DNA from 2 places in the Micromonospora tarapacensis genome. Region 2 is predicted to be linked to the other one. Evidence: riboswitches for the same ligand, from Rfam matches in the RefSeq annotation. Region 2 holds a riboswitch; the other holds the start of a gene.
The links. A riboswitch is a leader RNA that binds a small molecule or an ion and turns the genes downstream of it on or off. The one in region 2 is predicted to bind cobalamin.
Positions count from the first base shown of each region.

Region 1: linked by a shared signal. The riboswitch ahead of KIF24_RS31285 (acyl-CoA thioesterase) and the one ahead of KIF24_RS17375 (ribonucleoside-diphosphate reductase subunit alpha) in region 2 are both predicted to bind cobalamin.

Region 1 covers NZ_JAHCDI010000004.1:5,470,259-5,480,999, forward strand. Annotated here, with positions in the region: gene KIF24_RS31235 (ABC transporter ATP-binding protein) at 1-432, shown strand, start outside; gene KIF24_RS31240 (AraC family transcriptional regulator) at 429-1,286, shown strand; gene KIF24_RS31245 (DJ-1/PfpI family protein) at 1,288-1,917, shown strand; gene KIF24_RS31250 (superoxide dismutase) at 2,219-2,440, opposite strand; gene alaS (alanine--tRNA ligase) at 2,471-5,116, opposite strand; gene KIF24_RS31260 (superoxide dismutase) at 5,280-5,540, opposite strand; gene KIF24_RS31265 (superoxide dismutase) at 5,546-6,160, opposite strand; gene KIF24_RS31270 (Fur family transcriptional regulator) at 6,245-6,703, shown strand; gene def (peptide deformylase) at 6,820-7,368, shown strand; gene tsaD (tRNA (adenosine(37)-N6)-threonylcarbamoyltransferase complex transferase subunit TsaD) at 7,372-8,409, shown strand; cobalamin riboswitch at 8,624-8,833, shown strand; gene KIF24_RS31285 (acyl-CoA thioesterase) at 8,964-9,476, shown strand; gene KIF24_RS31290 (copper resistance CopC family protein) at 9,649-10,263, opposite strand; partial or broken gene KIF24_RS31295 (copper chaperone PCu(A)C) at 10,344-10,741, opposite strand, start outside.
Region 2 covers NZ_JAHCDI010000004.1:2,505,194-2,515,934, forward strand. Annotated here, with positions in the region: gene KIF24_RS17360 (IucA/IucC family protein) at 1-732, shown strand, start outside; gene KIF24_RS33060 (alanine racemase) at 729-1,292, shown strand; gene KIF24_RS33065 (type III PLP-dependent enzyme domain-containing protein) at 1,289-1,855, shown strand; gene KIF24_RS17370 (ribonucleotide-diphosphate reductase subunit beta) at 2,016-3,065, opposite strand; gene KIF24_RS17375 (ribonucleoside-diphosphate reductase subunit alpha) at 3,062-5,434, opposite strand; cobalamin riboswitch at 5,582-5,790, opposite strand; gene KIF24_RS17380 (class I SAM-dependent methyltransferase) at 5,847-6,716, opposite strand; gene KIF24_RS17385 (HNH endonuclease family protein) at 6,919-7,551, opposite strand; gene KIF24_RS17390 (response regulator) at 7,694-8,368, opposite strand; gene KIF24_RS34575 (sensor histidine kinase) at 8,376-9,512, opposite strand; gene KIF24_RS17400 (DUF2306 domain-containing protein) at 9,680-10,348, shown strand; gene KIF24_RS17405 (ThuA domain-containing protein) at 10,422-10,741, opposite strand, start outside.

The DNA of each region.
Region 1 (10,741 bases), 3.0 Mb from region 2:
GACGAGGCGCTGGCCCGCGCCCGCCTCGAGTGGGCCGAGGACAGGCGTTTCGTCGGGCTGTCCGGCGGCGAACGCCAGCGTGTCCTGCTCGCCCGCGCGCTCGCCCAGAACGCCCCGGTCCTACTGCTCGACGAGCCGACCAATCATCTCGACATCGGCGCGCAACTGGAGCTGCTCGAGTTGATCCGCGAACTCGGGCTCACCACCGTTGCCGCCCTGCACGATCTCGACCACGCGATGTCCTACTGCGACGCCGTCGTGCTGCTGCACCATGGCCGGGTTGTCGCGGCCGACGATCCCGTCACCGTGCTCACTCCGGAACGCCTGGCCGACGTCTTCGGCGTACGGGGAGCGATGACCACCCACCCACTCACCGGCCGGCCGCACCTGGTGTTCGCGGCACCACGTTCCGAACGGGAGCTTTCCGGATGACCACGCAGAGCCCGCTCAGCGAGCCCGTCCCCGACGCCAGGCTCACCGCACCCCTCGAACCGCCCGCGACCGGCACCATCACTGTGGCTGTCGTCCTCTCGCCCCACGCGGAACTGGTCGACTTCGCTGGCCCGTGGGGAGTGTTCGAGTACGTCCGCCTCGACGACGGGCGCACCCCGTTCACTCTGACCACAGTGGCGGCCACGACCGACCCCGTCCGAATCTCTGGAGGCATGGTCGTCGTGCCCGGCCACGACGTCGAGACACTACCCGCGCCGGACATCGTGGTCGTCCCGGCCCTGGACACCGGCAAGCTCGCGCCCGAGGTGCTCAACTGGCTTCGGCGCGTCCATCAGAACACCGCAGTGACCATGTCGGTCTGCAACGGATCGTTCGTGCTCGGCCAGGCGGGCCTCCTCGACGGCCGGACCGCAACGGCCCACCACAGCGCCTACCAAGCCCTTCAGGCCATGTTTCCCGCTCTCACCGTTGTTCCCGGGGTCCGATACGTCGAGGACGACCGGATCGCCACCGCCGGCGGGCTCACCTCGGGCACCGACCTCGCCCTGCGGATCGTCGAACGCTACTTCGGGCGTACCGTCGCGCAGCAGACCGCCACCTACCTCGAGTATCAGGGCACGGGCTGGATGTACCCCAGCAGCAACGCCGAGTTCGCCAAGCCCGCTGCGGTCACCTCGGGACAGCCGATGTGTCCGGTCTGCCAGATGCCGGTATCCCCCGACACCCCGATCACCCTCGAACTGCACGGACGTGCCTGGCACTTCTGCGGCGACTGGTGCCAGGAGCAGTTCCGGGCGGCACCGCAACGGTTCGCCATCCCGAAGGGATGCTGACATGCAGGTCGCCATCGTTGTTTATCCCGGTTTCACGGCGCTCGACGTCCTGGGGCCGTACGGGGTTCTGGGTCGTCTGCCGGACACCGAGGTCGTGTTCGTCGCCGAGCACCCGGGCCTGGTCGTGAACGCCCTGAGCAGCCTGTCGGTCGATGCCGTCGCGACGTACGCCGACGTGTCCGAGCCGGACATCGTGCTGGTCGGCGGGGGAGCGGGCCAACAGGACCAGATGGCCGACGACGGCCCGCTGCTCGAGTGGCTGCGGACCGTCGACCGGACGACCACGTGGACGACGTCCGTCTGTACCGGCGCGTTCGTCCTGGCCGCCGCCGGGCTGTTGACCGGCCGGCGGGCCACGACCCACTGGGCCGGGCTCGACATGCTCGCCGATTTCGGGGTGACGCCCGTAAAGGACCGGGTCGTGATCGACGGCCACTACGCGACCGCGGCCGGGGTGTCCGCGGGCATCGACATGGCACTGACCCTGGCCGGTCTGATCGCGGGCGACGATGTCGCGCAGACGGTGCAGCTCATCGTCGAGTACGCTCCGGAGCCACCCTACGACGCGGGTTCCGTGGACTCCGCGCCACCGGAAGTCGTCGACCGCGCGATGGCAATCCTGACGGCGTGATGTCATCCCTGGGCCAGGTTGGTGGCCGCTTCCCGCTGTACGCCGATCCGGTCTCAGGTGGTTGAACAACGACGCGCCGAGGATCGTGGGCCGGCGGTTTCTGGGCGGGCCCTGTGGTGGCTTCGAGCGGCGGCGAGGCGATCGATACAAGATCACGCGGTCGTGGGCGGGCTGGTTGGCGACCTCGGAAAGCATCGATATGTGGCGGCTTTGGCGCGCCTGTTCGTCCGGCTCCTGCGGATGGCGGTGGTCCGGGCCGGACGTCGAAGGCCCAGGCCCCGCCCGATGCTGGACGAAACTGTCAGTCCGCGGCGGCGAGCGCGGCGATGCGCAGGGATATCTCCCGGACCAGGTCCGTAGGTCGGTGCCGGTGTGGTCGCTGGTGATGGTGAGGGGCGAGTTCAGTGGGGAGCAGGAAAGCGTGGGCGCGTTCTGCGTCGTCGGTGAACGCGTAGGTGAGTGCCCGCGCGCCGTCGAGGTCGCCGCGCTGGCGGGCCGCGACGATGCCGGCGGCGCGCTGCATCCCGGTCAGCAGTTGCGCCGCGTTCAGGTGTCATGCCGCGCGAGTGAGGTCCCGGAGTCGGTCGAGCAGCTCCGTCGGGTCTGAGCTGGCCTTGCCCTGGGCGGACGCGGCGTTGCCGCCACCCTTGCCGGACAGGAGGCGTTTGATCAGGTCATTGGCGGCAAGGCCGCGTTGCACGCCGGCGGGGGTTACGGTGACGACGATGCTCGCCCCGGCGACGACGCCGACGACACCGGGGCGGTGACCCATGCGGTCACGGATCTTCTCAGCCAGGCGGCGGGCGTCGCCGCTGGTGGTGACGCCTGCGTAGGCGACGCCGTCGAGGTCGACGGCATCGTCGGCGTAGGTGGCGGCGTCCAGGTCGATGAGCCGGCCGCGTAGGTCGTTGGCTTCGCGTTCGGTCTGCTTGAGCCGCGCCAGCAGGGCGGTGATGCGGTCGGGGAGCTCTTCGGGGCGGGCTTTGAGCTGGGCGGCGAGTTGGGTGACGAGGTCACGTTCGCGGGCCAGGTAGCGGAACGCCTCGATGCCGGTGACCGCTTCGATGCGGCGCTGACCGGCGCCGACCGACGACTCACCGGTGACGGCGAGGGAGCCGATCTGCGCGGCACGGTCGACGTGGGTGCCGCCGCACAGCTCGCGCGACCACTCGCCGCCGATGTCGACGACCCGGACGATCTCGTCGTAGGTCTCGCCGAACAGGGCCAGGGCACCCTCGGCGCGGGCCTGCGCAAGTGGCAGGTACCGCACGTCGACGGGCAGGTCGCGGCGGATCGCCAGGTTCGCGACCTCCTCGACCTCGCTGCGGGTGGCGTCGGAGAGGCCGCCGCGCCAGGCGAAGTCCAGGCGCAGGTATCCGGGCCGGTTGTACGAGCCCGACTGCAACGCGTTCGGCCCGAGCACCTGGCGCAGCGCGGCGTGCACGACGTGGGTGCCGGAGTGCGCCTGCCGGGCGCCGATGCGCCACTGCGGGTCGACAGCGGCGTGGACCGCGTCGCCGACGGCGAGGCTGCCGTCGAGGATCCGTACGGTGTGCGCGATGAGGCCCTTGACCGGGCGCTGCACGTCGATGATCTCGGCGCGCAGGTTCGGGCCGGTGAGGGTGCCGGCGTCGGAGTCCTGGCCGCCGCTCTCGGCGTAGAACGGGCTGCGATCCAACGCGACGGTGACGATCTCGCCAGCCTGGGCGGCACCGACGGCAGCGCCCCCGGACCAGATCGCGACGATCCGGGAGTCGGTGTCGAGCGTCTCGTAGGCCAGCCAGTCCGTCGGCCCGTGCGCGTCGAGCACCGTCCGGTACGCCGACAGGTCGGCGTGGCCGGTCTTGCGGGCCTTCGCGTCGGCCTTGGCGCGGGCGCGCTGTTCGGTCATCAGCGCCCGGAAACCGTCGGAGTCCACGGTCAGGCCCTGCTCGTTGGCGATCTCCAGGGTGAGGTCGATCGGGAAGCCGTAGGTGTCGTGCAACTGGAACGCCTTGTCGCCGGGCAGTGAGGAGCGTCCGGCCTGCTTTGTCTCCGCGATCGCGGTGTCGAGGATGGTGGTGCCGGCGCGTAGCGTGCCGAGGAAGGTGTCCTCTTCGGCGTAGGCGGCCGAGGAGATCCGGTCGAAGTCGGCGGCCAGTTCCGGGTACGACGGGGCCATGCAGTCGCGGGCGACGGGCAGCAGTTCGGGTAGTGCCTTGTCCTGCCAGCCGAGCAGCCGCATGGCGCGGATGGCCCGGCGCATGATCCGGCGTAGTACGTATCCGCGGCCCTCGTTGGACGGGTTGACCCCGTCGCCGATGAGCATGAGCGAGGTGCGGACGTGGTCGGCGATGACCCGCAGGCGTACGTCGTCAGGGTGGGACTGGGCGGCCGCATGCCCGGAGTGCACACCGTACTGCTTGCCGGTCATCTCGGCGGCCCGGGCCAGGATCGGACGGACCTCGTCGATCTCGTAGAGGTTGTCCACACCTTGCAGGATCGAGGCGATCCGTTCCAGGCCCATGCCGGTGTCGATGTTCTTGTTCGGCAGTTCACCGACAATGCGGAAGTCTTCCTTCGACGCGACGTCGGCGATCTCGTACTGCATGAACACGAGATTCCAGAACTCCAGGTAACGGTCCTCGTCGACCTCGGGGCCGCCCTCGGCGCCGTAGGCGGGGCCGCGGTCGTAGTACAACTCGGAGCAGGGTCCGGCCGGGCCGGGAATGCCCATCGACCAGAAGTTGTCGGCCTTACCTCGGCGCACGATCCGCTCGACCGGCACGCCGATCTTGACCCACAGGTCGTACGCCTCGTCGTCGTCCAGGTAGACCGTCGCCCAGATCCGCTCCGGGTCCAGCCCGAAACCACCCTGCGCGACCGGCTTAGTCGACAGCTCCCAAGCCAGCGGAATCGCCCCGGCCTTGAAGTAGTCGCCGAACGAGAAGTTGCCGTTCATCTGGAAGAAGGTGCCGTGCCGTGACGTCTTGCCGACCTCGTCGATGTCCGGTGTCCGGATGCACTTCTGCACCGACGCGGCGGCCCGGTACGGGGCGGCCCGCTGGCCGAGGAAGTACGGCACGAACTGGACCATGCCGGCGTTGATGAACAGCAGGTTCGGGTCCGCGATCGCCGGCAGCGGCGCCGACGGCACCACCGCGTGCCCGTTGGCCTCGAAGTGCGCCAGGAAGCGCCGCTTGATCTCCGCCGTCCGCACCGAGGCCCCCTTGTTGTCGACTCTGTGCAATTGCATGCTGTTTGCCTACGGCGAGGGGGATTCGGGTACCCCTTGGCCCAGCAACCGCCCGGGCTGCTGCCCCCGGTAGGCGCCGCCGACTCGGCGTGCGTGCCGCCGACACCTACCGGAGGACGAACTCAGATCAGGTCTCGGGTGGTGTGGCGGTCGCGGCGACGAGCAGAGACAGCTCGCGGACGAGGTCGTCCATGGACTGGCCGCTCTGTGCCCGGAGCAGCCCGAGGCTCAGGTCAGCCAGGAGGTAGAAACCGAGGGTCTTGGCCTGCTCGGAGCCGAACGCCGCGAGTAGTTCCTCGGCACCGCCGAGGTCACCGCGATGCTTTGCCGCAATGACCCCGGCGGCCCGTTGGAGCAGCTCCGCCGCAGCCGGGGTGGTGCCGGTCACGCCGCTCAGATCTTCGGCGTGGTGGCGCGGGCGGCGTCGAAGCGGGCGATCACGTCCGACCAGTTGACCAGGTTCCACAGCCGGTCCACGTAGTCCGGGCGGACGTTCTTGTATTGCAGGTAGTAGGCGTGTTCCCAGGCGTCGAAGACCAGCAGTGGCGTGGAGCCCTGCCCCACGTTGCCGTGGTGGTCGTACACCTGCTCCACGATCAGTCGCTGCCCGAGGGGCTCCCAGGCCAGGACACCCCACCCGGAACCCTGCACGCCCTTCGTGGCAGCAGAGAGCTGCCCGGCGAACGCGTCGAACGAACCGAAGTGCTCGTCGATCGCCGCGGCCAGCTCCCCGTCCGGGCGGTCGCCGCCGTCCGGGGACAGGTTGCCCCAGAAGATCGAGTGCAGTACGTGACCCGACAGGTTGAACGCGAACGACTTCTCCAGGCCGACCAGGGTCGAGAAGTCGCCCTTGTCGCGGGCCTCGGCGAGCTGCTCCAGGCCGTCGTTGGCCCCCTTGACGTACGCGGCGTGATGCTTGTCGTGGTGCAACTCCAGGATCTGGCCAGACATCGCCGGCTCCAGCGCGCCGTAGTCGTAGGGCAGATCCGGCAGTTGGTAGACGGCCATCAGAACTCCTCATCGTTGCTGCCAACAATATGCTGTTGCCAGTATCTTGCAACATGCTGGGGCGCGCGCGCTGAGGAGTGGCGGTTGAGCACAACGGAAACGGATCGGGTGGACGCCGCGGTACAGCGTCTGCGCGACGCGGGCCTGCGTAGAACCCGGGCACGCCTGGGCGTCCTCCACGAGCTCGCCCAGGCGGTTGGTGGCCAAGGTCACCTCACCGTCACCCAACTGCACCATGCGCTACTCGCCCGTGGTCTGGCGGTGGAGCTGTCCACGGTGCACCGGTTGCTGCGACAACTGGTCGAGGTCGGCGTCGCGCACACCGTGCCGACCGGCAGGACTCTCACGTTCGGCCTCGCCGACATCGCACACCACCACGCCATCTGCGCCGGATGCGGCGACCTGCGACAACTGCCGGCCGAGGCCGTCGCGGCGAGCGTCGCCGCCGCACGGGCAGTCGGGATCGAGGCGGACCCCTCCGGTCACCCCACTGGGGTCGTCGTCTACGGGCAGTGTGCGGGGTGCCGGACAATGGCCCGCTGAGACCGGACCCACGACCAAGGGAGCTTTACGGCACCCCTACTGTTCGGACCGACTTCGCTCTGGACGGTACGCCGCCCTTAACGCCAACACTTTGCAGTTGCCTAAGATATGCGGCTGTGCGGAACTCGCCCGGGACGGCGCGTCCCATCACCCGATACGGCACCCCCGTCCTGCATCGCCGCTGTGCCGAGGTGACCGTCTTCGACGATGCCCTCGCCCAACTCGTCGAGGACATGTTCGCCAGCATGTATGCGGCCCACGGCGTAGGTCTGGCCGCCAACCAGATCGGCGTCGACGCACGGGTCTTCGTCGTCGACTGCGCCGACGCCAGTGGCGCCCACACCATCGCGCACGTGGTCAACCCCGTGCTGCACCTACCCGAAGAACGCGATCTGGTGGTCGAGTCGGAGGGCTGCCTGTCCGTACCAGGTCAGCACGCCGAACTGGCCCGGTGCGCTACCGCCGTCGTGACCGGCGTCGATGTTCATGGCGCGCCGATCCGGTTGGATGGCACCGGGACTCTGGCCCGTTGTTTCCAACACGAGGTCGATCACCTCGACGGCCTCGCCTACGTCGAGCGGCTACCCGGCAAACTCCGCAAACAGCTCCTCGCCGCCAGCGCCGAACACCCCGGCGTCGGCGTTGGCACCGCAGAGAACGTCTGAACCGTGCCGACCGTTCTCGGCATCGAGACCTCGTGTGACGAGACCGGGGTGGGTATCGTCGCCGACGGAGTGCTGCTCGGCGAAGCCCTCGCCACCAGCATGGACGAGCACGCCCGCTTCGGCGGCGTCGTACCCGAGATCGCCGCCCGCGCCCACCTGCACGCCATCACCCCCATGGTTCAGCACGCCCTCGACCGCGCCGGCATCGGCCTCGCCGACATCGACGCCGTCGCCGCGACAGCCGGCCCCGGCCTCGCCACCGCCGTACAGGTAGGTCTCGCCGCCGGCAAGGCATACGCCCTCACCCTCGGAAAGCCCCTCTACGGCGTGCACCACCTCGCCGGCCACGCCGCCGTCGACATCCTCGAACACGGACCGCTACCCGCCCGCTGCGTCGCGTTGATCATCTCCGGCGGCCACACTTCGCTGCTCCTGCTCGGCGACCTCGCCCGCGACCCCATCATCCACCTCGGCGACACCGCCGACGACGCCGCCGGAGAAGCCTTCGACAAGGTCGCCCGCCTACTCGGCCTGCCCTACCCCGGCGGCCCCGCCATCGACCGGATCGCCCGCGACGGCGACCCCGCCGCGATCACCTTCCCGCGCCCGATGACCGGCCCGAACGACCCGCCCTACCGATTCTCCTTCTCCGGCCTCAAGACCGCCGTGGCCCGCTGGATCGAAAAGTGCGGCGACCGGCCGGTACCGGTGGCCGATGTCGCCGCCTCATTCCAGGAAGCCGTGGCCGACACCGTCACCCGCAAGGCCCTGGCGGCCTGCCACGACCACCGAGTCGACACCCTGCTCCTCGTCGGTGGCGTCGCCGCCAACAGCCGGGTACGACAACTCGCCGAACAACGCTGCGCCGCCGCCGGAGTGCGACTCCGCGTACCGTCGCCCCGGCTCTGCACAGACAACGGCGCCATGATCGCCGCCGTCGGCGACCTGCTCGTCCGCGCGAACGTCACGCCCGACCGCCTCGATCTTGGGCCGGACCCGTCCGCCGTCCTGCGCGGCGCACTCCTGCACGGCCCGCGCTGACGCGGTCGTACAGCTGGGAACATGCCCTCGCCGTCACCAACCCGGTATGTCCAGGCGTACCGGCGGGGCGACTGGGGACCGAGCGCTATCGCTGGCCCGGGCCGCGGAGCTGGCCGGGCTACCGGACCGCTCGGCGCGTCGACTGACCCGGCTGCTCGCCGCTGAGATCTGTGCCGAGCGCGACGGCCCTGCCGGTATTGCCTCGTCGACTGAGTAGCATGGTTGCGGTGCTGGTTCACCTGGTCGGCGACGGCTGGGTGTCGTAAGAGGGAACCCGGTGCGAAACCGGGACTGCCCCGCAGCGGTGAGTGGGAACGACCGCCGTCATCACGCACTGGACCGCGAGGTCTGGGAAGCGACGGCCAGTAGGCGACATGGTGTCACGCCCGCGAGTCCGAAGACCTGCCCGTGCCGCGCGCGCCACCGGTGCGCGCTGCCGTCGACCTCGCGGGTGGGTCGGGCGGGTGACACGCTGTACGCGAGCCGTCGGCGTGTCCTCGACGTGTGCTTCCCGGCTGGTCGGCGGTCCGCTTCTGTGAGGACGGGACCGCACAGTGCCTGACAGCACCACTCTCGCCGGCCGGCCGCCGTCGGCGTCGCACCTGACTCTGTCGCAGATCATGGATCAGCATCACACCAATCTGATGGGCACAGTTCACGGTGGCCGGATCCTCAACCTGATCGATTCGGTCGCCGGGGTGGTCGCGGCACGCCATTCCGACGGTCCTGCCGTCACGGCCGCCATCGACGAGACAGCGTTCCTGCGTGCGGTCCGCGTCGGTGACGTGGTCCACGTCGATGCTCGGATCACCTGGGCCGGCCGCAGTTCGATGGAGGTGGCGGTGAAGGTCAGTGCCGACCGCTGGGACCGCGCGGTGCCGCCGGTCGATGTGGCGACCGCGCACCTGGTGATGGTGGCTGTGGACGACGACGGTCAGCCTCGGTCGGTGCCTCCGCTGTTACCCGAGACCGACGGCGACCGGCGCCGCTACCGGGAGGCGCAGATCCGGCGTGAACACCGCCTGACGCTGCGCCGCGCACTCCTCGACGGCGCTACGGACGGCTGAGCGGGGCTCGGACTGTTAGTCGCAGGAAAGGGCTGCTGGAGCGAGCGTGGCCGCATCGGGCCGGGAACGGGCTAGTGGCACGTGATGATCTTGGTGTCAATGGTGGGGCGGGTGGGCTCGGGGTGAATATCGGTCCCGGATGGTGGCCGGCGGACGGTAACGCCGCCGACGGTCAGGACGGCTGCGTGGACCGTCGGCGGAGCACGACGAAGCTGCCGACGGCGACAACCGCCACCAGGAGGATCCCTGCGCCGGCTAGGACGAGCGCGCCGGGACCGCCTCCGGAACCGCCGGATGCGGCGGCGGGGCTGGCCGAAACGGTGGGTTCCGCTGCCGCCGGGGTCGCCGTGGCGGGGGTCGGGCTGGCGGCCTCGGTGACCTCAGGGCTGGCGGTCGCGGTGGGGTCGGCGACGGTGAATCGGTACGAACCCTGCACCGGGTGCCCATCGGCGGACACCACCCGATAGGCCACGGTGTAGGTGCCGTTGGCCAGGGGCTCCTCGGGGGTCACGGTGCCTTTCGTGCCACTGACGGCAGGTTCGCTGGTCGCGACCTTTTGCTGCGTGGCGTCGGACAGGGCGATGGTGGTGAACGTCGGGTTCAGCTTCTGCATGAACTCCAACGTGATCTGCTTCGGTGGTGCGCTGAGCCGGGCGTCCTTGGCGGGGGTGGCGGCTTTCAGGGTGTTGTGCGCGGCGGCGGGCGAGGCCGGTACGAGCAGCAGCGCCATCGCGGTCAGCGCGGCGGCGAGCAGGCCGGCCACGGTCGGGCGGATAGGGGTGCGCACGTCTCTCCAATCGGGGTTGCGTCCCTGATGTCCTGCGGGCCGGCCGCGCCGGCTCATCGACCGGGCATCTGAGGTCGTGATCATGACGCGGGGCTCATGCTCATGCCCGGTGTGGCGGACATGCCCGGCATCGGCTGGCCGTGACCGGGGGCGTAGGTCTCCTGGGCGCCGGTGAACGGCTTCGCCACCGCCGTGAAGGTCTGGGTGCGGCCGTCGGCGAAGGTGAGCGTGAAGGCGACCTCGTCGCCGGCCTGCACCGGTTGGGCGAGGTCCATCATCATCAGATGGTCGCCGCCGGGCTCCAGGGCGTGGGTGCTCTTCGCCTTGATCACGATGCCGCCCGGCTTGGCCTGCATAACCATCTTCCCGTCCTGCATGGCCATCTCGTGCAGCTCCATCGGCGAGACCTCGGTCGAGGCGGCGGTGAGCGTCACGTCGGCGTCGCCGTCGTTGACCAGCGTGCCGAACACCGCGGTCA
Region 2 (10,741 bases):
GGTGCGGTGGCGCTGACCCGGTTCCTGGCCACCGTGCCGCTCCCGGCACACATCGGCCTGCTCGCCGAGCCCGGATACCGCACCGTCGACCTGTCCGGGCCGGACGAGGCGTACGGCACGATCCTGCGTACCGGTGTGCGCGAGCACCTGCGACCCGGCGAGACGGTGGTGCTGGCCGCCGCGCTGGCCGCCGCGCCGCTGGCCGTGCCGGACCCGTTCGACTGGTGGCGGGCCTACGTCGACCTGCTGGTCCCGACGGTCCTGCGATTGTGGCTGCTGCACGGTGTCGTGCACGAGGCGCACCTGCAGAACGTGCTGGTGGTGCTGGATCCGGACGGCCGCCCGGTGCGGCTGCTGCTGCGTGACCTGGAGGGTCTCAAGCTCGACACCGGCCGGCTGTCCGGCTGGCCCGACCGGGTGCCCCGCCAGGTCGCCTACACCTCCGCCCAGGCCGCCCGGCGGGTCACCTACTGCCTGTTCGTCAACCATCTGGCCGGTCTGGCCGGTGCGCTGGCCGACGCTCACCCGGGCAGCGAGGCACGGCTGTGGCGCCGCGTACGCCGAGCCGTCGAAGCGACGTACGCGCAGTTGGGCGAGCCGGCCGAGCTGGCGCCGCTGCTCGACGGGGCACCGCTCGCGGCAAAGGCCAACCTGCTGGTCCGCTGGCGCCGGGCACCCGACCAGCAGGCGCCGTACGTCGCGGTGCCGAACCCGCTGGGCGGTGGCGGGTGACCCGGCCGACGTACGTCTACGACCTCGCCGCCCTGGCCGCCCACGCCGCCGCCGTCCGGGCGGCCCTGCCCGGCCGGGTCGAGCTGCTCTACGCCGTCAAGGCCAATCCGGACCCGGGCATCCTGCGGACCCTCGCCGCCACGGTGGACGGTTTCGAGGCCGCCAGCCGCGGCGAGCTGAACCACCTCGCCACCGTGCTGCCCGGCCGGCGGCCGGCGGCCTTCGCCGGCCCGGGCAAGACCGACGCGGATCTCGACGCGGCGCTGGCCGCCGAGGTGGGCCGGGTACACGTCGAGTCCGCCGCGGAGGTGGGCCGCCTCGCGGCGCTGGCCCGCGCCGCCGGGCGCACCGTCGACGCGCTGTTGCGGGTCAACCTGCCCGTCGCCACGCCGGGCGCGAGCCTGGTGATGGGCGGCCGGGCGAGCCCGTTCGGGATGGACCCGCAGGAGGCGCTCCGGCTCGCCGACGACCCGCCGGCCGGGATCCGGATCCGGGGCGTGCACGCCCACCTGGCCAGCGGGCTCGACGCGGTGGTCGCCGCCTCGGTGGCGCGCGTGTGACGCGGTGGGCGGTGCGGCACCTGCGCGCCGAGGAGGTGAACGTCGGCGGCGGCATGGCCGTCGACTACGCCCACCCGGATCGCCGCTTCGACTGGCCCACCTACGGCCGCCTGCTCGGCGACGTGCTCGCCGAGCATCCGACGGTCCGCCTGCGGATCGAACCCGGCCGGGCGGTGACGGTCTACTGCGGCTCGTACCTCACCGAGGTCGTCGACGTGAAGCGGTCCCACGGCCAGTGGTTCGTCATCGTCGCCGGCGGCACCCACCACCTGCGTACCCCGGCAGCCAAGGGCCATTCCCAGCCGTTCGTGGTGGTGCCCCGGCATGCCGGCGGGCCGCGCACCGACGGCGGCCCGGTCACCGTCGTCGGTCAACTCTGCACGCCCAAGGACGTCCTCGCGCGCACCACCGACGGCCCCGCGATCGCGGTCGGCGACGTGCTGGTGTTCGCGATGGCCGGTGCGTACGCGTGGAACATCAGCCACCGCGACTTCCTCCTGCACGAGCCGCCCGACTTCAGGACCGGAGATCCGCTGGCCCTCGCCGATCGCTGGGGCCGCTGATCTTCCTGACGAGAGGCCAGCGGCGCCGGAACCGCTGTCCGGCCCCACTTGCTTCGGTGACCGCCGTCCCGGACGCTGGGCACGGTGGATCGGCTGGCGGACGGCGGCGCAGGTCGCGGCGTCCGCACTACGGGACACCGCGACCCGCGTCCGTCGCCGCTCAGAAGTCGTCGTCGAACGAGACGCTGCCGCTGACGCCGACCTGGTACGCCGACACCCGCCGCTCGAAGAAGTTGGACAGCTCCTGCACGTCCTGCAACTCCATGAAGGCGAACGGGTTCTTCGAGCCGTACAGCGGTTCGATGTCCAGCTGCGCCAGCCGCCGGTCGGCCACGTGCTGGAGATATTCGCGCATGTCCGTCAGGGACAGACCCGAGACGCCCTGTTCGAGCAGGTCCTCGGCGAACTGCACCTCGCACTCGACGGCCTCGGCCAGCATGTCGCGCACCTGGCCGGCCATCTCGTCGTCGAACAGGTCGGGCTCCTCCCGGCGCACCGTGTCCACCACGTCGAAGGCGAAGGCCATGTGCATCGACTCGTCGCGGAAGACCCAGTTGGTGCCGGAGGCCAGACCGTGCAGCAGCCCCCGGGACCGCAGGAAGTAGACGTAGGCGAAGGCGCCGTAGAAGAACAGCCCCTCGATGCAGGCGGCGAAGCAGATCAGGTTCAGCAGAAACGCCCGCCGGTCCTCGCGGGTCCGCAACTCGCGCAGCTCGAAGATCGAGTCGATCCAGCGGAAGCAGAACTCGGCCTTGCGGCGGATCGACGGGATGTTCTCCACCGCGTCGAACGCCGCGAACCGTTCCTGCTCGTCGGGTACGTAGGTGTCCAGCAGGTTGAGGTAGAACTGGACGTGCACCGCCTCCTCGAACAGCTGCCGGGACAGGTAGAGCCGGCCCTCGGGGCTGTTGACATGCTGGTAGAGGTTCAGCACCAGGTTGTTGGCGACGATGGTGTCACCGGTGGCGAAGAACGCCACCAGCCGGCTGACCAGGTGTCGTTCCGCCGGCGACAACCGGGCCAGGTCGGCCAGGTCGGAGTGCAGGTCGACCTCCTCGACGGTCCAGGTGTTCTTGATCGCGTCGCGGAAGCGGTCGAAGAAGTGGGGATAGCGCATCGGCCGCAGGGTCAGGTCCATGCCCGGGTCGAGCAGCATCTGCTGCGCACGCGGGTCGGTGCTGCTGGTGCGGGTTTCCGGGACGGTGGTCATTGGCAGGCCTCGCAGCTTTCGGGGTTCTCCAGGGAGCAGGCCAGCGCCGCGTCGTCGCCGACCGCGACGATCGGCTTGACCGTCGGGGTGAGGGCGACGGTGGCCTGCTGGATGCGGGTCGCGGGACGCGAGCGCAGGTAGTAGGTGGTCTTCAGCCCGGACTTCCAGGCGTACAGGTACATCGAGGAGAGCTTGCCGATGGTCGGTGCGCTCATGAACAGGTTCAGCGACTGCGACTGGTCGATGAACGGCGCGCGGGCGGCGGCCAGGTCGACCAGGGCCCGCTGCGGCAGTTCCCACGCGGTACGGAACAGCTCCCGCACCTCCGTCGGCAGGTCGGTGATGCCCTGCACCGACCCCTCGGCCCGCTTGATCTGCTCGCGGACCGGCGCCGTCCACAGCCCGCGCGACTTCAGCTCACGCACCAGGTAGGTGTTGATCTGGAGGAACTCCCCGGACATCGTCTCCCGCTTGAACAGGTTGGACACCTGCGGCTCGATGCACTCGTAGCAGCCGGCGATGGAGGCGATCGTGGCGGTCGGGGCAATCGCCACCAGCAGCGAGTTCCGCAGGCCGTGGGCGGCGATCGTCTCGCGCAGCGCGGCCCACCGCTGCACCTGTGTGACCTCGGCACCCCAGAGGTCCGGATGCAGCCTGCCCTGCGCGGCCCGCGTCTGCGGGTACGCCGGATGCGGGCCGGACCGCTCGGCGAGCCCGGCCGAGGTCTCCAGCGCGGTCAGGAAGATCTCCTCCTGCACCCGGGTGGACAGCTCCCGGGCCGGCGCCGAGTCGAACGGAAGGCGCAGGGTGAACAGCGCGTCCTGCAGGCCCATCAGCCCGAGCCCGACCGGGCGCCAGCGCGGGTTCGACGCCGCCGCCTGTTCGGCCGGGTAGTAGTTGATGTCGATCACCCGGTCGAGGAACACCACCGCGGTGCGGACGGTGGCGCGCAGCCGGTCCCAGTCGACACCGGCCGCACTCACGTGCGCAGCCAGGTTGATCGACCCCAGGTTGCACACCGCGGTCTCGGTGTCGCTGTTGACCTCCAGGATCTCGGTGCACAGGTTGGACAGGTGGATCGTGTTGCCGGGCGCGCCGGTCTGGTTGGAGAGCCGGTTGGAGGCGTCCTTGAAGGTCATCCACCCGTTGCCGGTCTGCGCGAGGGTACGCATCATCCGCCCGTACAGCTCCCGGGCCTTGATCGTCCGGACGGCCTTCTTCTCCGCCGCCCGGTACGCCTCGTCGAAGGCGTCGCCGAACAGGTCGGGCAGCTCGGGCGCGTCGGAGGGGTCGATCAGCGACCAGTCGCCGTCCGCCTCGACGCGCCGCATGAACTCGTCCGGGATCCAGTTGGCCAGGTTGAGGTTGTGCGTACGCCGGGACTCCTCGCCGGTGTTGTCGCGCAGCTCCAGGAACTCCTCGATGTCCGGATGCCACGGCTCCAGGTAGACGCAGGCCGCGCCCTTGCGCCGGCCGCCCTGGTTGACCGCCGCCACGCCCGCGTCGAGCGTCCTGAGGAACGGCACGATGCCGTTCGACCTGCCGTTGGTTCCCCTGATCAGCGCACCGCGGCCCCGGACCCGCGCCCAGGAGATGCCGATACCGCCGGAGAACTTCGACAGCTTCGCCACCTGGTGGTAACGCTCGTAGATCGAGTCGAGTTCGTCGCGCGGCGAGTCGACCAGGAAACACGACGACATCTGGGTGTGCCGGGTTCCCGAGTTGAACAGCGTCGGCGAACTCGGCAAATACGCCAGGCTGGACATCAGCCGGTAGAACCCGATCGCCTCGGCCGGCGTCTGCGACAGCCCGCAGGCGACCCGCAACAGCCAGTACTGCGGGGTCTCCACCACCAGCCGGGTCTGCGGATGCCGCAGCAGGTACCGGTCCGCGACGGTGCGCAGGCCGAAGTACTCGAACCGGAGGTCGCCGTCCGGGTCGACCGCGTCGTCCAGCTTGCGCGCGTTACGGGCCACGAACTTCGCGGTGGCGTCTCCGATCAGTCCCAGACCGTGCGCGTAGCGGATCGACTGGCTGAAGCTCGCCACCTGCTGCCCGCGTACCTCCTTGTCCACGTACGCGGCCAGCAGCCGGGCGGCCAGCTTCGAGTACTGCGGTTCCTCGCCGATCAGTTCGGCGGCCGTCTGGATGGAGAGCTTGTCCAGCTCGGCGGTGGTGGCGCCGTCGTACAGGCCGCTGATGGTCTTGGTGGCCACCCGCAGCGGGTCCACCTCGTCGAGGTCGGTCACCCACCGCTCCACCGCCCGGACGATCTTGTTGACGTCCACCGGCTCGGCATCGCCGTTTCGCTTACGGACCTGCATCACGTGCCGGCGCTGCTCCGACACACCTGGGCCGGACGCGGACATCTCTTGTACGACCGTCACGTCTCTCTCCTCACACCATCTGGTGAAGGCCCTCGGACGCACAGGAGGACGCCACCGGATCCACGCCCGACGGCGCGTGCCCGGTTGGTGGCGTCGACCGTCCCGCGCGGCCTGCGGCCGCCGCCCGCGCTCGCGGGCGGCGTGCTGGCAGGTCTTCGGACTCGTGGGCGTGCTCGCGCATTCCTACTGGCCGTCGCTTCCCAGACCTGGCGGGTCCAGTGCTGTGTGACGGCGGTCGTTCCCACTCACCGCTGCGGGGCAGTTCCGGTTTCGCACCGGATTCCCTCTTGCCTCGGCCGCCCTGGATGGACGTCCGAACCAGCTACGAGTGACACCATATATGGGCCACCCGATACTGCAAGACACCAGATGGTGTGTCGGCGTGTCTCTGAGATCACATCGGGCTGCCCGGCCGGCGGGTGACCACAGTGGTCTCCTCGGCGGCGGGCGTCGCGACGGTGATCCAGAAGGTGGTCCTCAGGCAGAGGCCACCGTCGGCGGTGCGGGCACCGTCGAGCGCTCGCGCGGCGCCGGCCGTCGCGGCGTCGAGCCGGTCGGCCGGGACGCGCCCCAGCAGCGCCCGACCGGCGTGCGACCACATCCATTCCGTCCAGTGGTCGACGTCGCGGAACCGGCTCTCGATCCGATGCTTCCCGATCTCGGTCACGGTGAGCCCCGCCGCGGCCATCGTCGCGCCGATCCTCGTCTCGTCGGCGAAGGGGTCATCCGAGGGAGCCGGTCGCGGTTGGTCGGCCGGCAGGTGCGCCGCCAGTGCGGCCATGGCGGCGTCGAACGCCGGGTCCTGGGCCGCGAAGGTGCTGACCGCCAGGCGCCCGGAGGGCCGCAGCAGCCGGGCGTAGGACCGCAGCGCCCGCTGCGGCTCGGACAGCAGAAAGACCACCAGGCCCGCCAGGACGACGTCGAAGCTGCGGGGCGGGAAGCCGGGCTGCTGGGCGTCGTCCACCAGGACGTCGACCTGGGTCAGGCCCGCCCGCGCGGCGTCCTCGGCGGTGAGCGTGACCATGGCGGGGGCGAGGTCGGTGCCCGTGACCTGCCCGGTCGGTCCGGTGGCCTCGGCCGCCGGGAAGAGGACGGCACCCCGGCCGCAGCCGACGTCGAGGACCCGGTCGCCGGGCCGGATGCCGGCCCGCCGGACGAGTTCGGCACCGAGCGGGCCGAAGAAGGAGACCCCGGTGCGGTCGTAGGTCGGAGCCGCCCGCTCGAACACCTCGGCGGTCGAGCCCGGCTGGGTCGCGCTCGTCATCGATGATCCCCTCCTCGTCGTGGTCCGGCCGGAGCGGGTCGCGGTTCGGGTAACAGGTCGGCCGTCCGGCCGCAACCCCCCGGTGGATATGAAAACCCTAACCGAAAGGCCGACCTACCGCTCCCCGAAACGTGGACGGGCCGCCGGGGGCGGGCCGCCCACGTCGCGGACGACGAGCCGGAGGATCCGGCGAGGGGGTCGGTCAGCAGCTGTTCAGCATGGTGCCCAGCGCCGACTTCTCGGCGCTGTTGACGGACATCCCGTAGTACCACTTCACCTGGATCCAGGCCCGCGCGTAGGTGCAGTGGAACGCGGTGCGCGGGGGCTTCCACGCCGCCGGATCCCGGTCACCCTTGGACGAGTTGACGCTGCCGGTGACCGCCCACAGCTCGGGGCCGCCGAGGTCGTTGGCGTAGGTCCGGCGCCGCGAGGTGGACCAGGCCCACGCCCCGGACCGCCACGCCTCGGCGAGCGGCACCACGTGGTCGACTGAGATGTCGGCGGGATTGGTGCGGGTCACGCCGTCGTACGGGCTGTACCAGGACCCGGACGTCGGGTAGCAACTGGAGTTGACGACGACGTTGCTGCCGTCGCGCTTGAGGACCTGCTCGCGGGTGTTGCAGGCCCCGGTGATCGTGATCCAGTGCGGAAAAAGGTCGCGGCTGTAGCTGGACTGGTGGGACTCGGCCGCGACGCTGAGCGAGTTCAGCCGGCTCACCGCCGTGCTGTACGAGGGGATGTTGGGCGGGGTGGCGTGGGCCGGCGGCGGGGCCAGCACCACGGACAGGACGACGGCGGCCACCGTGGCGAGGGCGGCCTTGGGTACGCGAGCCACTTGGCGACTCCTGACTGTCCGCTGCCACGGCGGGTGGGGGATCCCGACTGGGGGCATGGCAGCGACGGCACGATTGTCGCAGCTACGGCGATCGATAGATTCCGTCCCGACGGAAGGCGCCGTGAACGCCGTGTAAAGACCACTACCCCGGGCGTCCGGGGCCCGGCCTGGCGCGCCCGCTCTCGTGCGCCCAGATGGCGATCTCGACCCGGTTACGGGCACCGAGTTTGGCCATCAGGCTGGCGATGTGGGTCTTGACGGTGCTGAGGCTGATGTACAACTCCTCGGCGATCTCGGTGTTGGTGCGTCCGCGCGCGACGGCGACGAGCACGTCCTCCTCCCGGTCCGTCAGCGCGTCGATCGGCTGTCTCGGTGGCGTGGCCGGTCCGGCGTCGGCGAAGGCCCTGAGCAGCCGCGTGGTGATGCTCGGCGCGATGAGCGCGTCCCCCTCGGCGGCGGCCCGCACGGCCTGGGTGAGCAGGGCGGTGCCGGCGTCCTTGAGCAGGAATCCGCGCGCTCCCGCGCGGAGCGCGGCGTAGACGTACTCGTCGAGGTCGAACGTGGTGATGACGACGACGGCGAGCGGGTCCGCGACGGCGGGGCCGGCCAGGTGGCGGGTGGCCTCGATGCCGTCCACGGCGGGCATCCGGATGTCGAACAGGCACACGTCCGGGCGCAGGCGCTTAGCGAGTTCGACGGCGCGCCGGCCGTCGGCGGCCTCACCCACGACCTCGATGTCGGGCTGGGCGTCGAGGATCATCGTCAGGCCGGTACGAACGATCTCCTGGTCGTCGGCGACGACCACGCGGATGGGCATACCGCGATTATGCGGCCGTCGGCGTGCGGGGCAGCGCCACGGCCACCGTCCAGCCCCGGCCGGCGTCGGGACCGGCCTCGCAGGTGCCGCCGAGCAGGCCGGCACGTTCCGTCATGCCGACGATGCCGAATCCGCCGGCCCCGGCGGGGCGGGTCGAGCCGGTGTCGCCGTCGTCGCTGACCCGCAGGCGCACCGACCCGGCGTCGGCGGCGACGCGGACCTCGATCCGGGTCGCGTGCCGGGCGTGCCGCCGGGCATTGGTCACCGACTCCTGGGCGAGCCGGTAGACCGCCGTGCCGACGGTCGCGGGGATGTCGTCGAGGTCGCCGAGCAGTTCCACGTCGACCACGGGGCCGGGCGGCGACCAGCCGGCCAGCCGGGCGATGTCCGGGATGCTCGGGTTGGGTGCCAGGTCCGCCGGTTCGGCCCGGCGCAGGACACGCACCATCGCCCGCATCTCGGCGAGTGCCCGCGCCGCCTCGGCCTCGATCACCCGCAGCGCGTCGACCGCGGCGTCCGGCCGTGCCTGCGCCACGGCGATCCCGGCCTGGGCCCGGATCGCCATCGCCGAGACGTGATGCGCCACGGTGTCGTGCAGGTCGCGGGCGAGCCGCTCGCGTTCCAGCAGCTTGGCCTGGTCGAGCCCGCGAGCCAGCAGCCGCGCCCGGTATCGGAAGGCGGTGGCCAGGGCGAACGCCGCGAACATCACCACGAGCCCGACGAGCGCGTCCGCCAGGCCGAGGTGACCGAAGGCCGCCGACAGACCGATCTTGGCGAGGATGAGCGCCGCACCGGCCGCCGCCTGCTGGCCGGACCCCCAGCGGAACAGCGCGTACGGCAGGATCAACACGTACACCATGGTGACCAGTTCCGGCTCGTGGCCGACGAACAGCGGCGCGACGCCGGTGACGGTGAAGACGATCGCGACCATCAGCAGCGGCCTGGTCCGGCGCCACAACAAGGTGGACACCAGCGCCAGGGTGATGACGGTCGAGTAGACCGGCGCCACGAGGTCGGGCCGCAGCAGCCCCTCGAGTATGGCGAGCGGCACGACGACGCCCACGAGCACCCAGTCCCGCCAGGACCGTACCGGCGGCGAGGGGGCCCGGGGCTCGGCCCACACGGAGTGGAGAAGCTCGCGCACGTACCCGATCGTACGCAGCCCGCAGATCCACCGGACCAGCCCAAAGTACGGCCGGCGCCACCGACCATCGGCCGAGGAGATTCGGGCCCGCGCGGCGATGAGTCCCACCCCGCCCGGCGCGAGGATCGGTGTCTGACAACCGCACAGGGAGAAGGGACGTCCCGGCCGTGAAGCCTTCCACCAGGTCGAACTGGCTCATCCCCACCGGCCTGCTCGTGCTCAGCGCCGTGCCGGTGCTCGCCGGCGGCCTCCGGCTGGCCGAGCTGGCCGGTGGCGCTCAGGCGCTGCCGGACGGCGATCGGATCGCGTCGGCACCCGCACCCGTGGTGCTGCACATCGTCAGCGTCACGGTGTTCAGCGTCCTCGGCGCCTTCCAGTTCGCGCCCGGCTTGCGCCGACGCCGTCGGGGCTGGCACCGGGCCGCGGGACGGCTGCTGGTCCCCTGCGGGCTGCTCACCGCGCTGAGCGGCCTGTGGCTGACGCTGTTCATGCCCCGCGCCGCACTCGACGGCGATGCGCTGGCGGCCGTCCGGGTGGTGGTCAGTGTGGTGATGGCCACGTCGATCGTGCTCGGCTTCGTCGCGGTCCGGCGCCGCGACTTCGCCCGGCACCGCGCCTGGATGATCCGCGGCTACGCGATCGGCATGGGTGCGGGTACGCAGTTCTTCACCCAGGTGGCCTGGATGGCCGCGGTCGGCCCGCTGACCATGTCGAGCAAGACCGGCACCATGGCCGCCGCCTGGCTGATCAACGTGGCGGTCGCGGAGTGGATCATCCGTCGCCGTCCGGCCCGCGCCGGACGCCCGATGCCGGTGGCGGTCGCCCCGGTCGGGTGATCCCCGTGCCGGCGGCGAGCGACGTGGCCGGCCCGGCGCGATCCGGGCCGGCCCCGCCGGCGGTGGTGGTGGTTCAGCTCGGGTAAGCCTCCAACTCCCAGAGCGAGTGGCCCCACGCCGTGCCCCGGGTGGTGCCGTAGATCCGCAGGTAGCGGCCGTTGGCGCCGAGCGCGGTGTGCTCGTCCACCCCACCGTCGGCCCCGGTCACCGTCTTCACGTCGACCCAGCTGGTGCCGTTGGTCGAGGTCTGGATGACGTACGAGCTGCTGTACGCCGCCTCCCAGGTCAGTTTGACCCGGCCGATCGCCGTCGGGCCGCCCAGGTCCACCCGGATCCACTGCGGGTCGGAGAACTCGCTCGACCAGCGGGTGGTGAGGCTGCCGTCCACCGCCT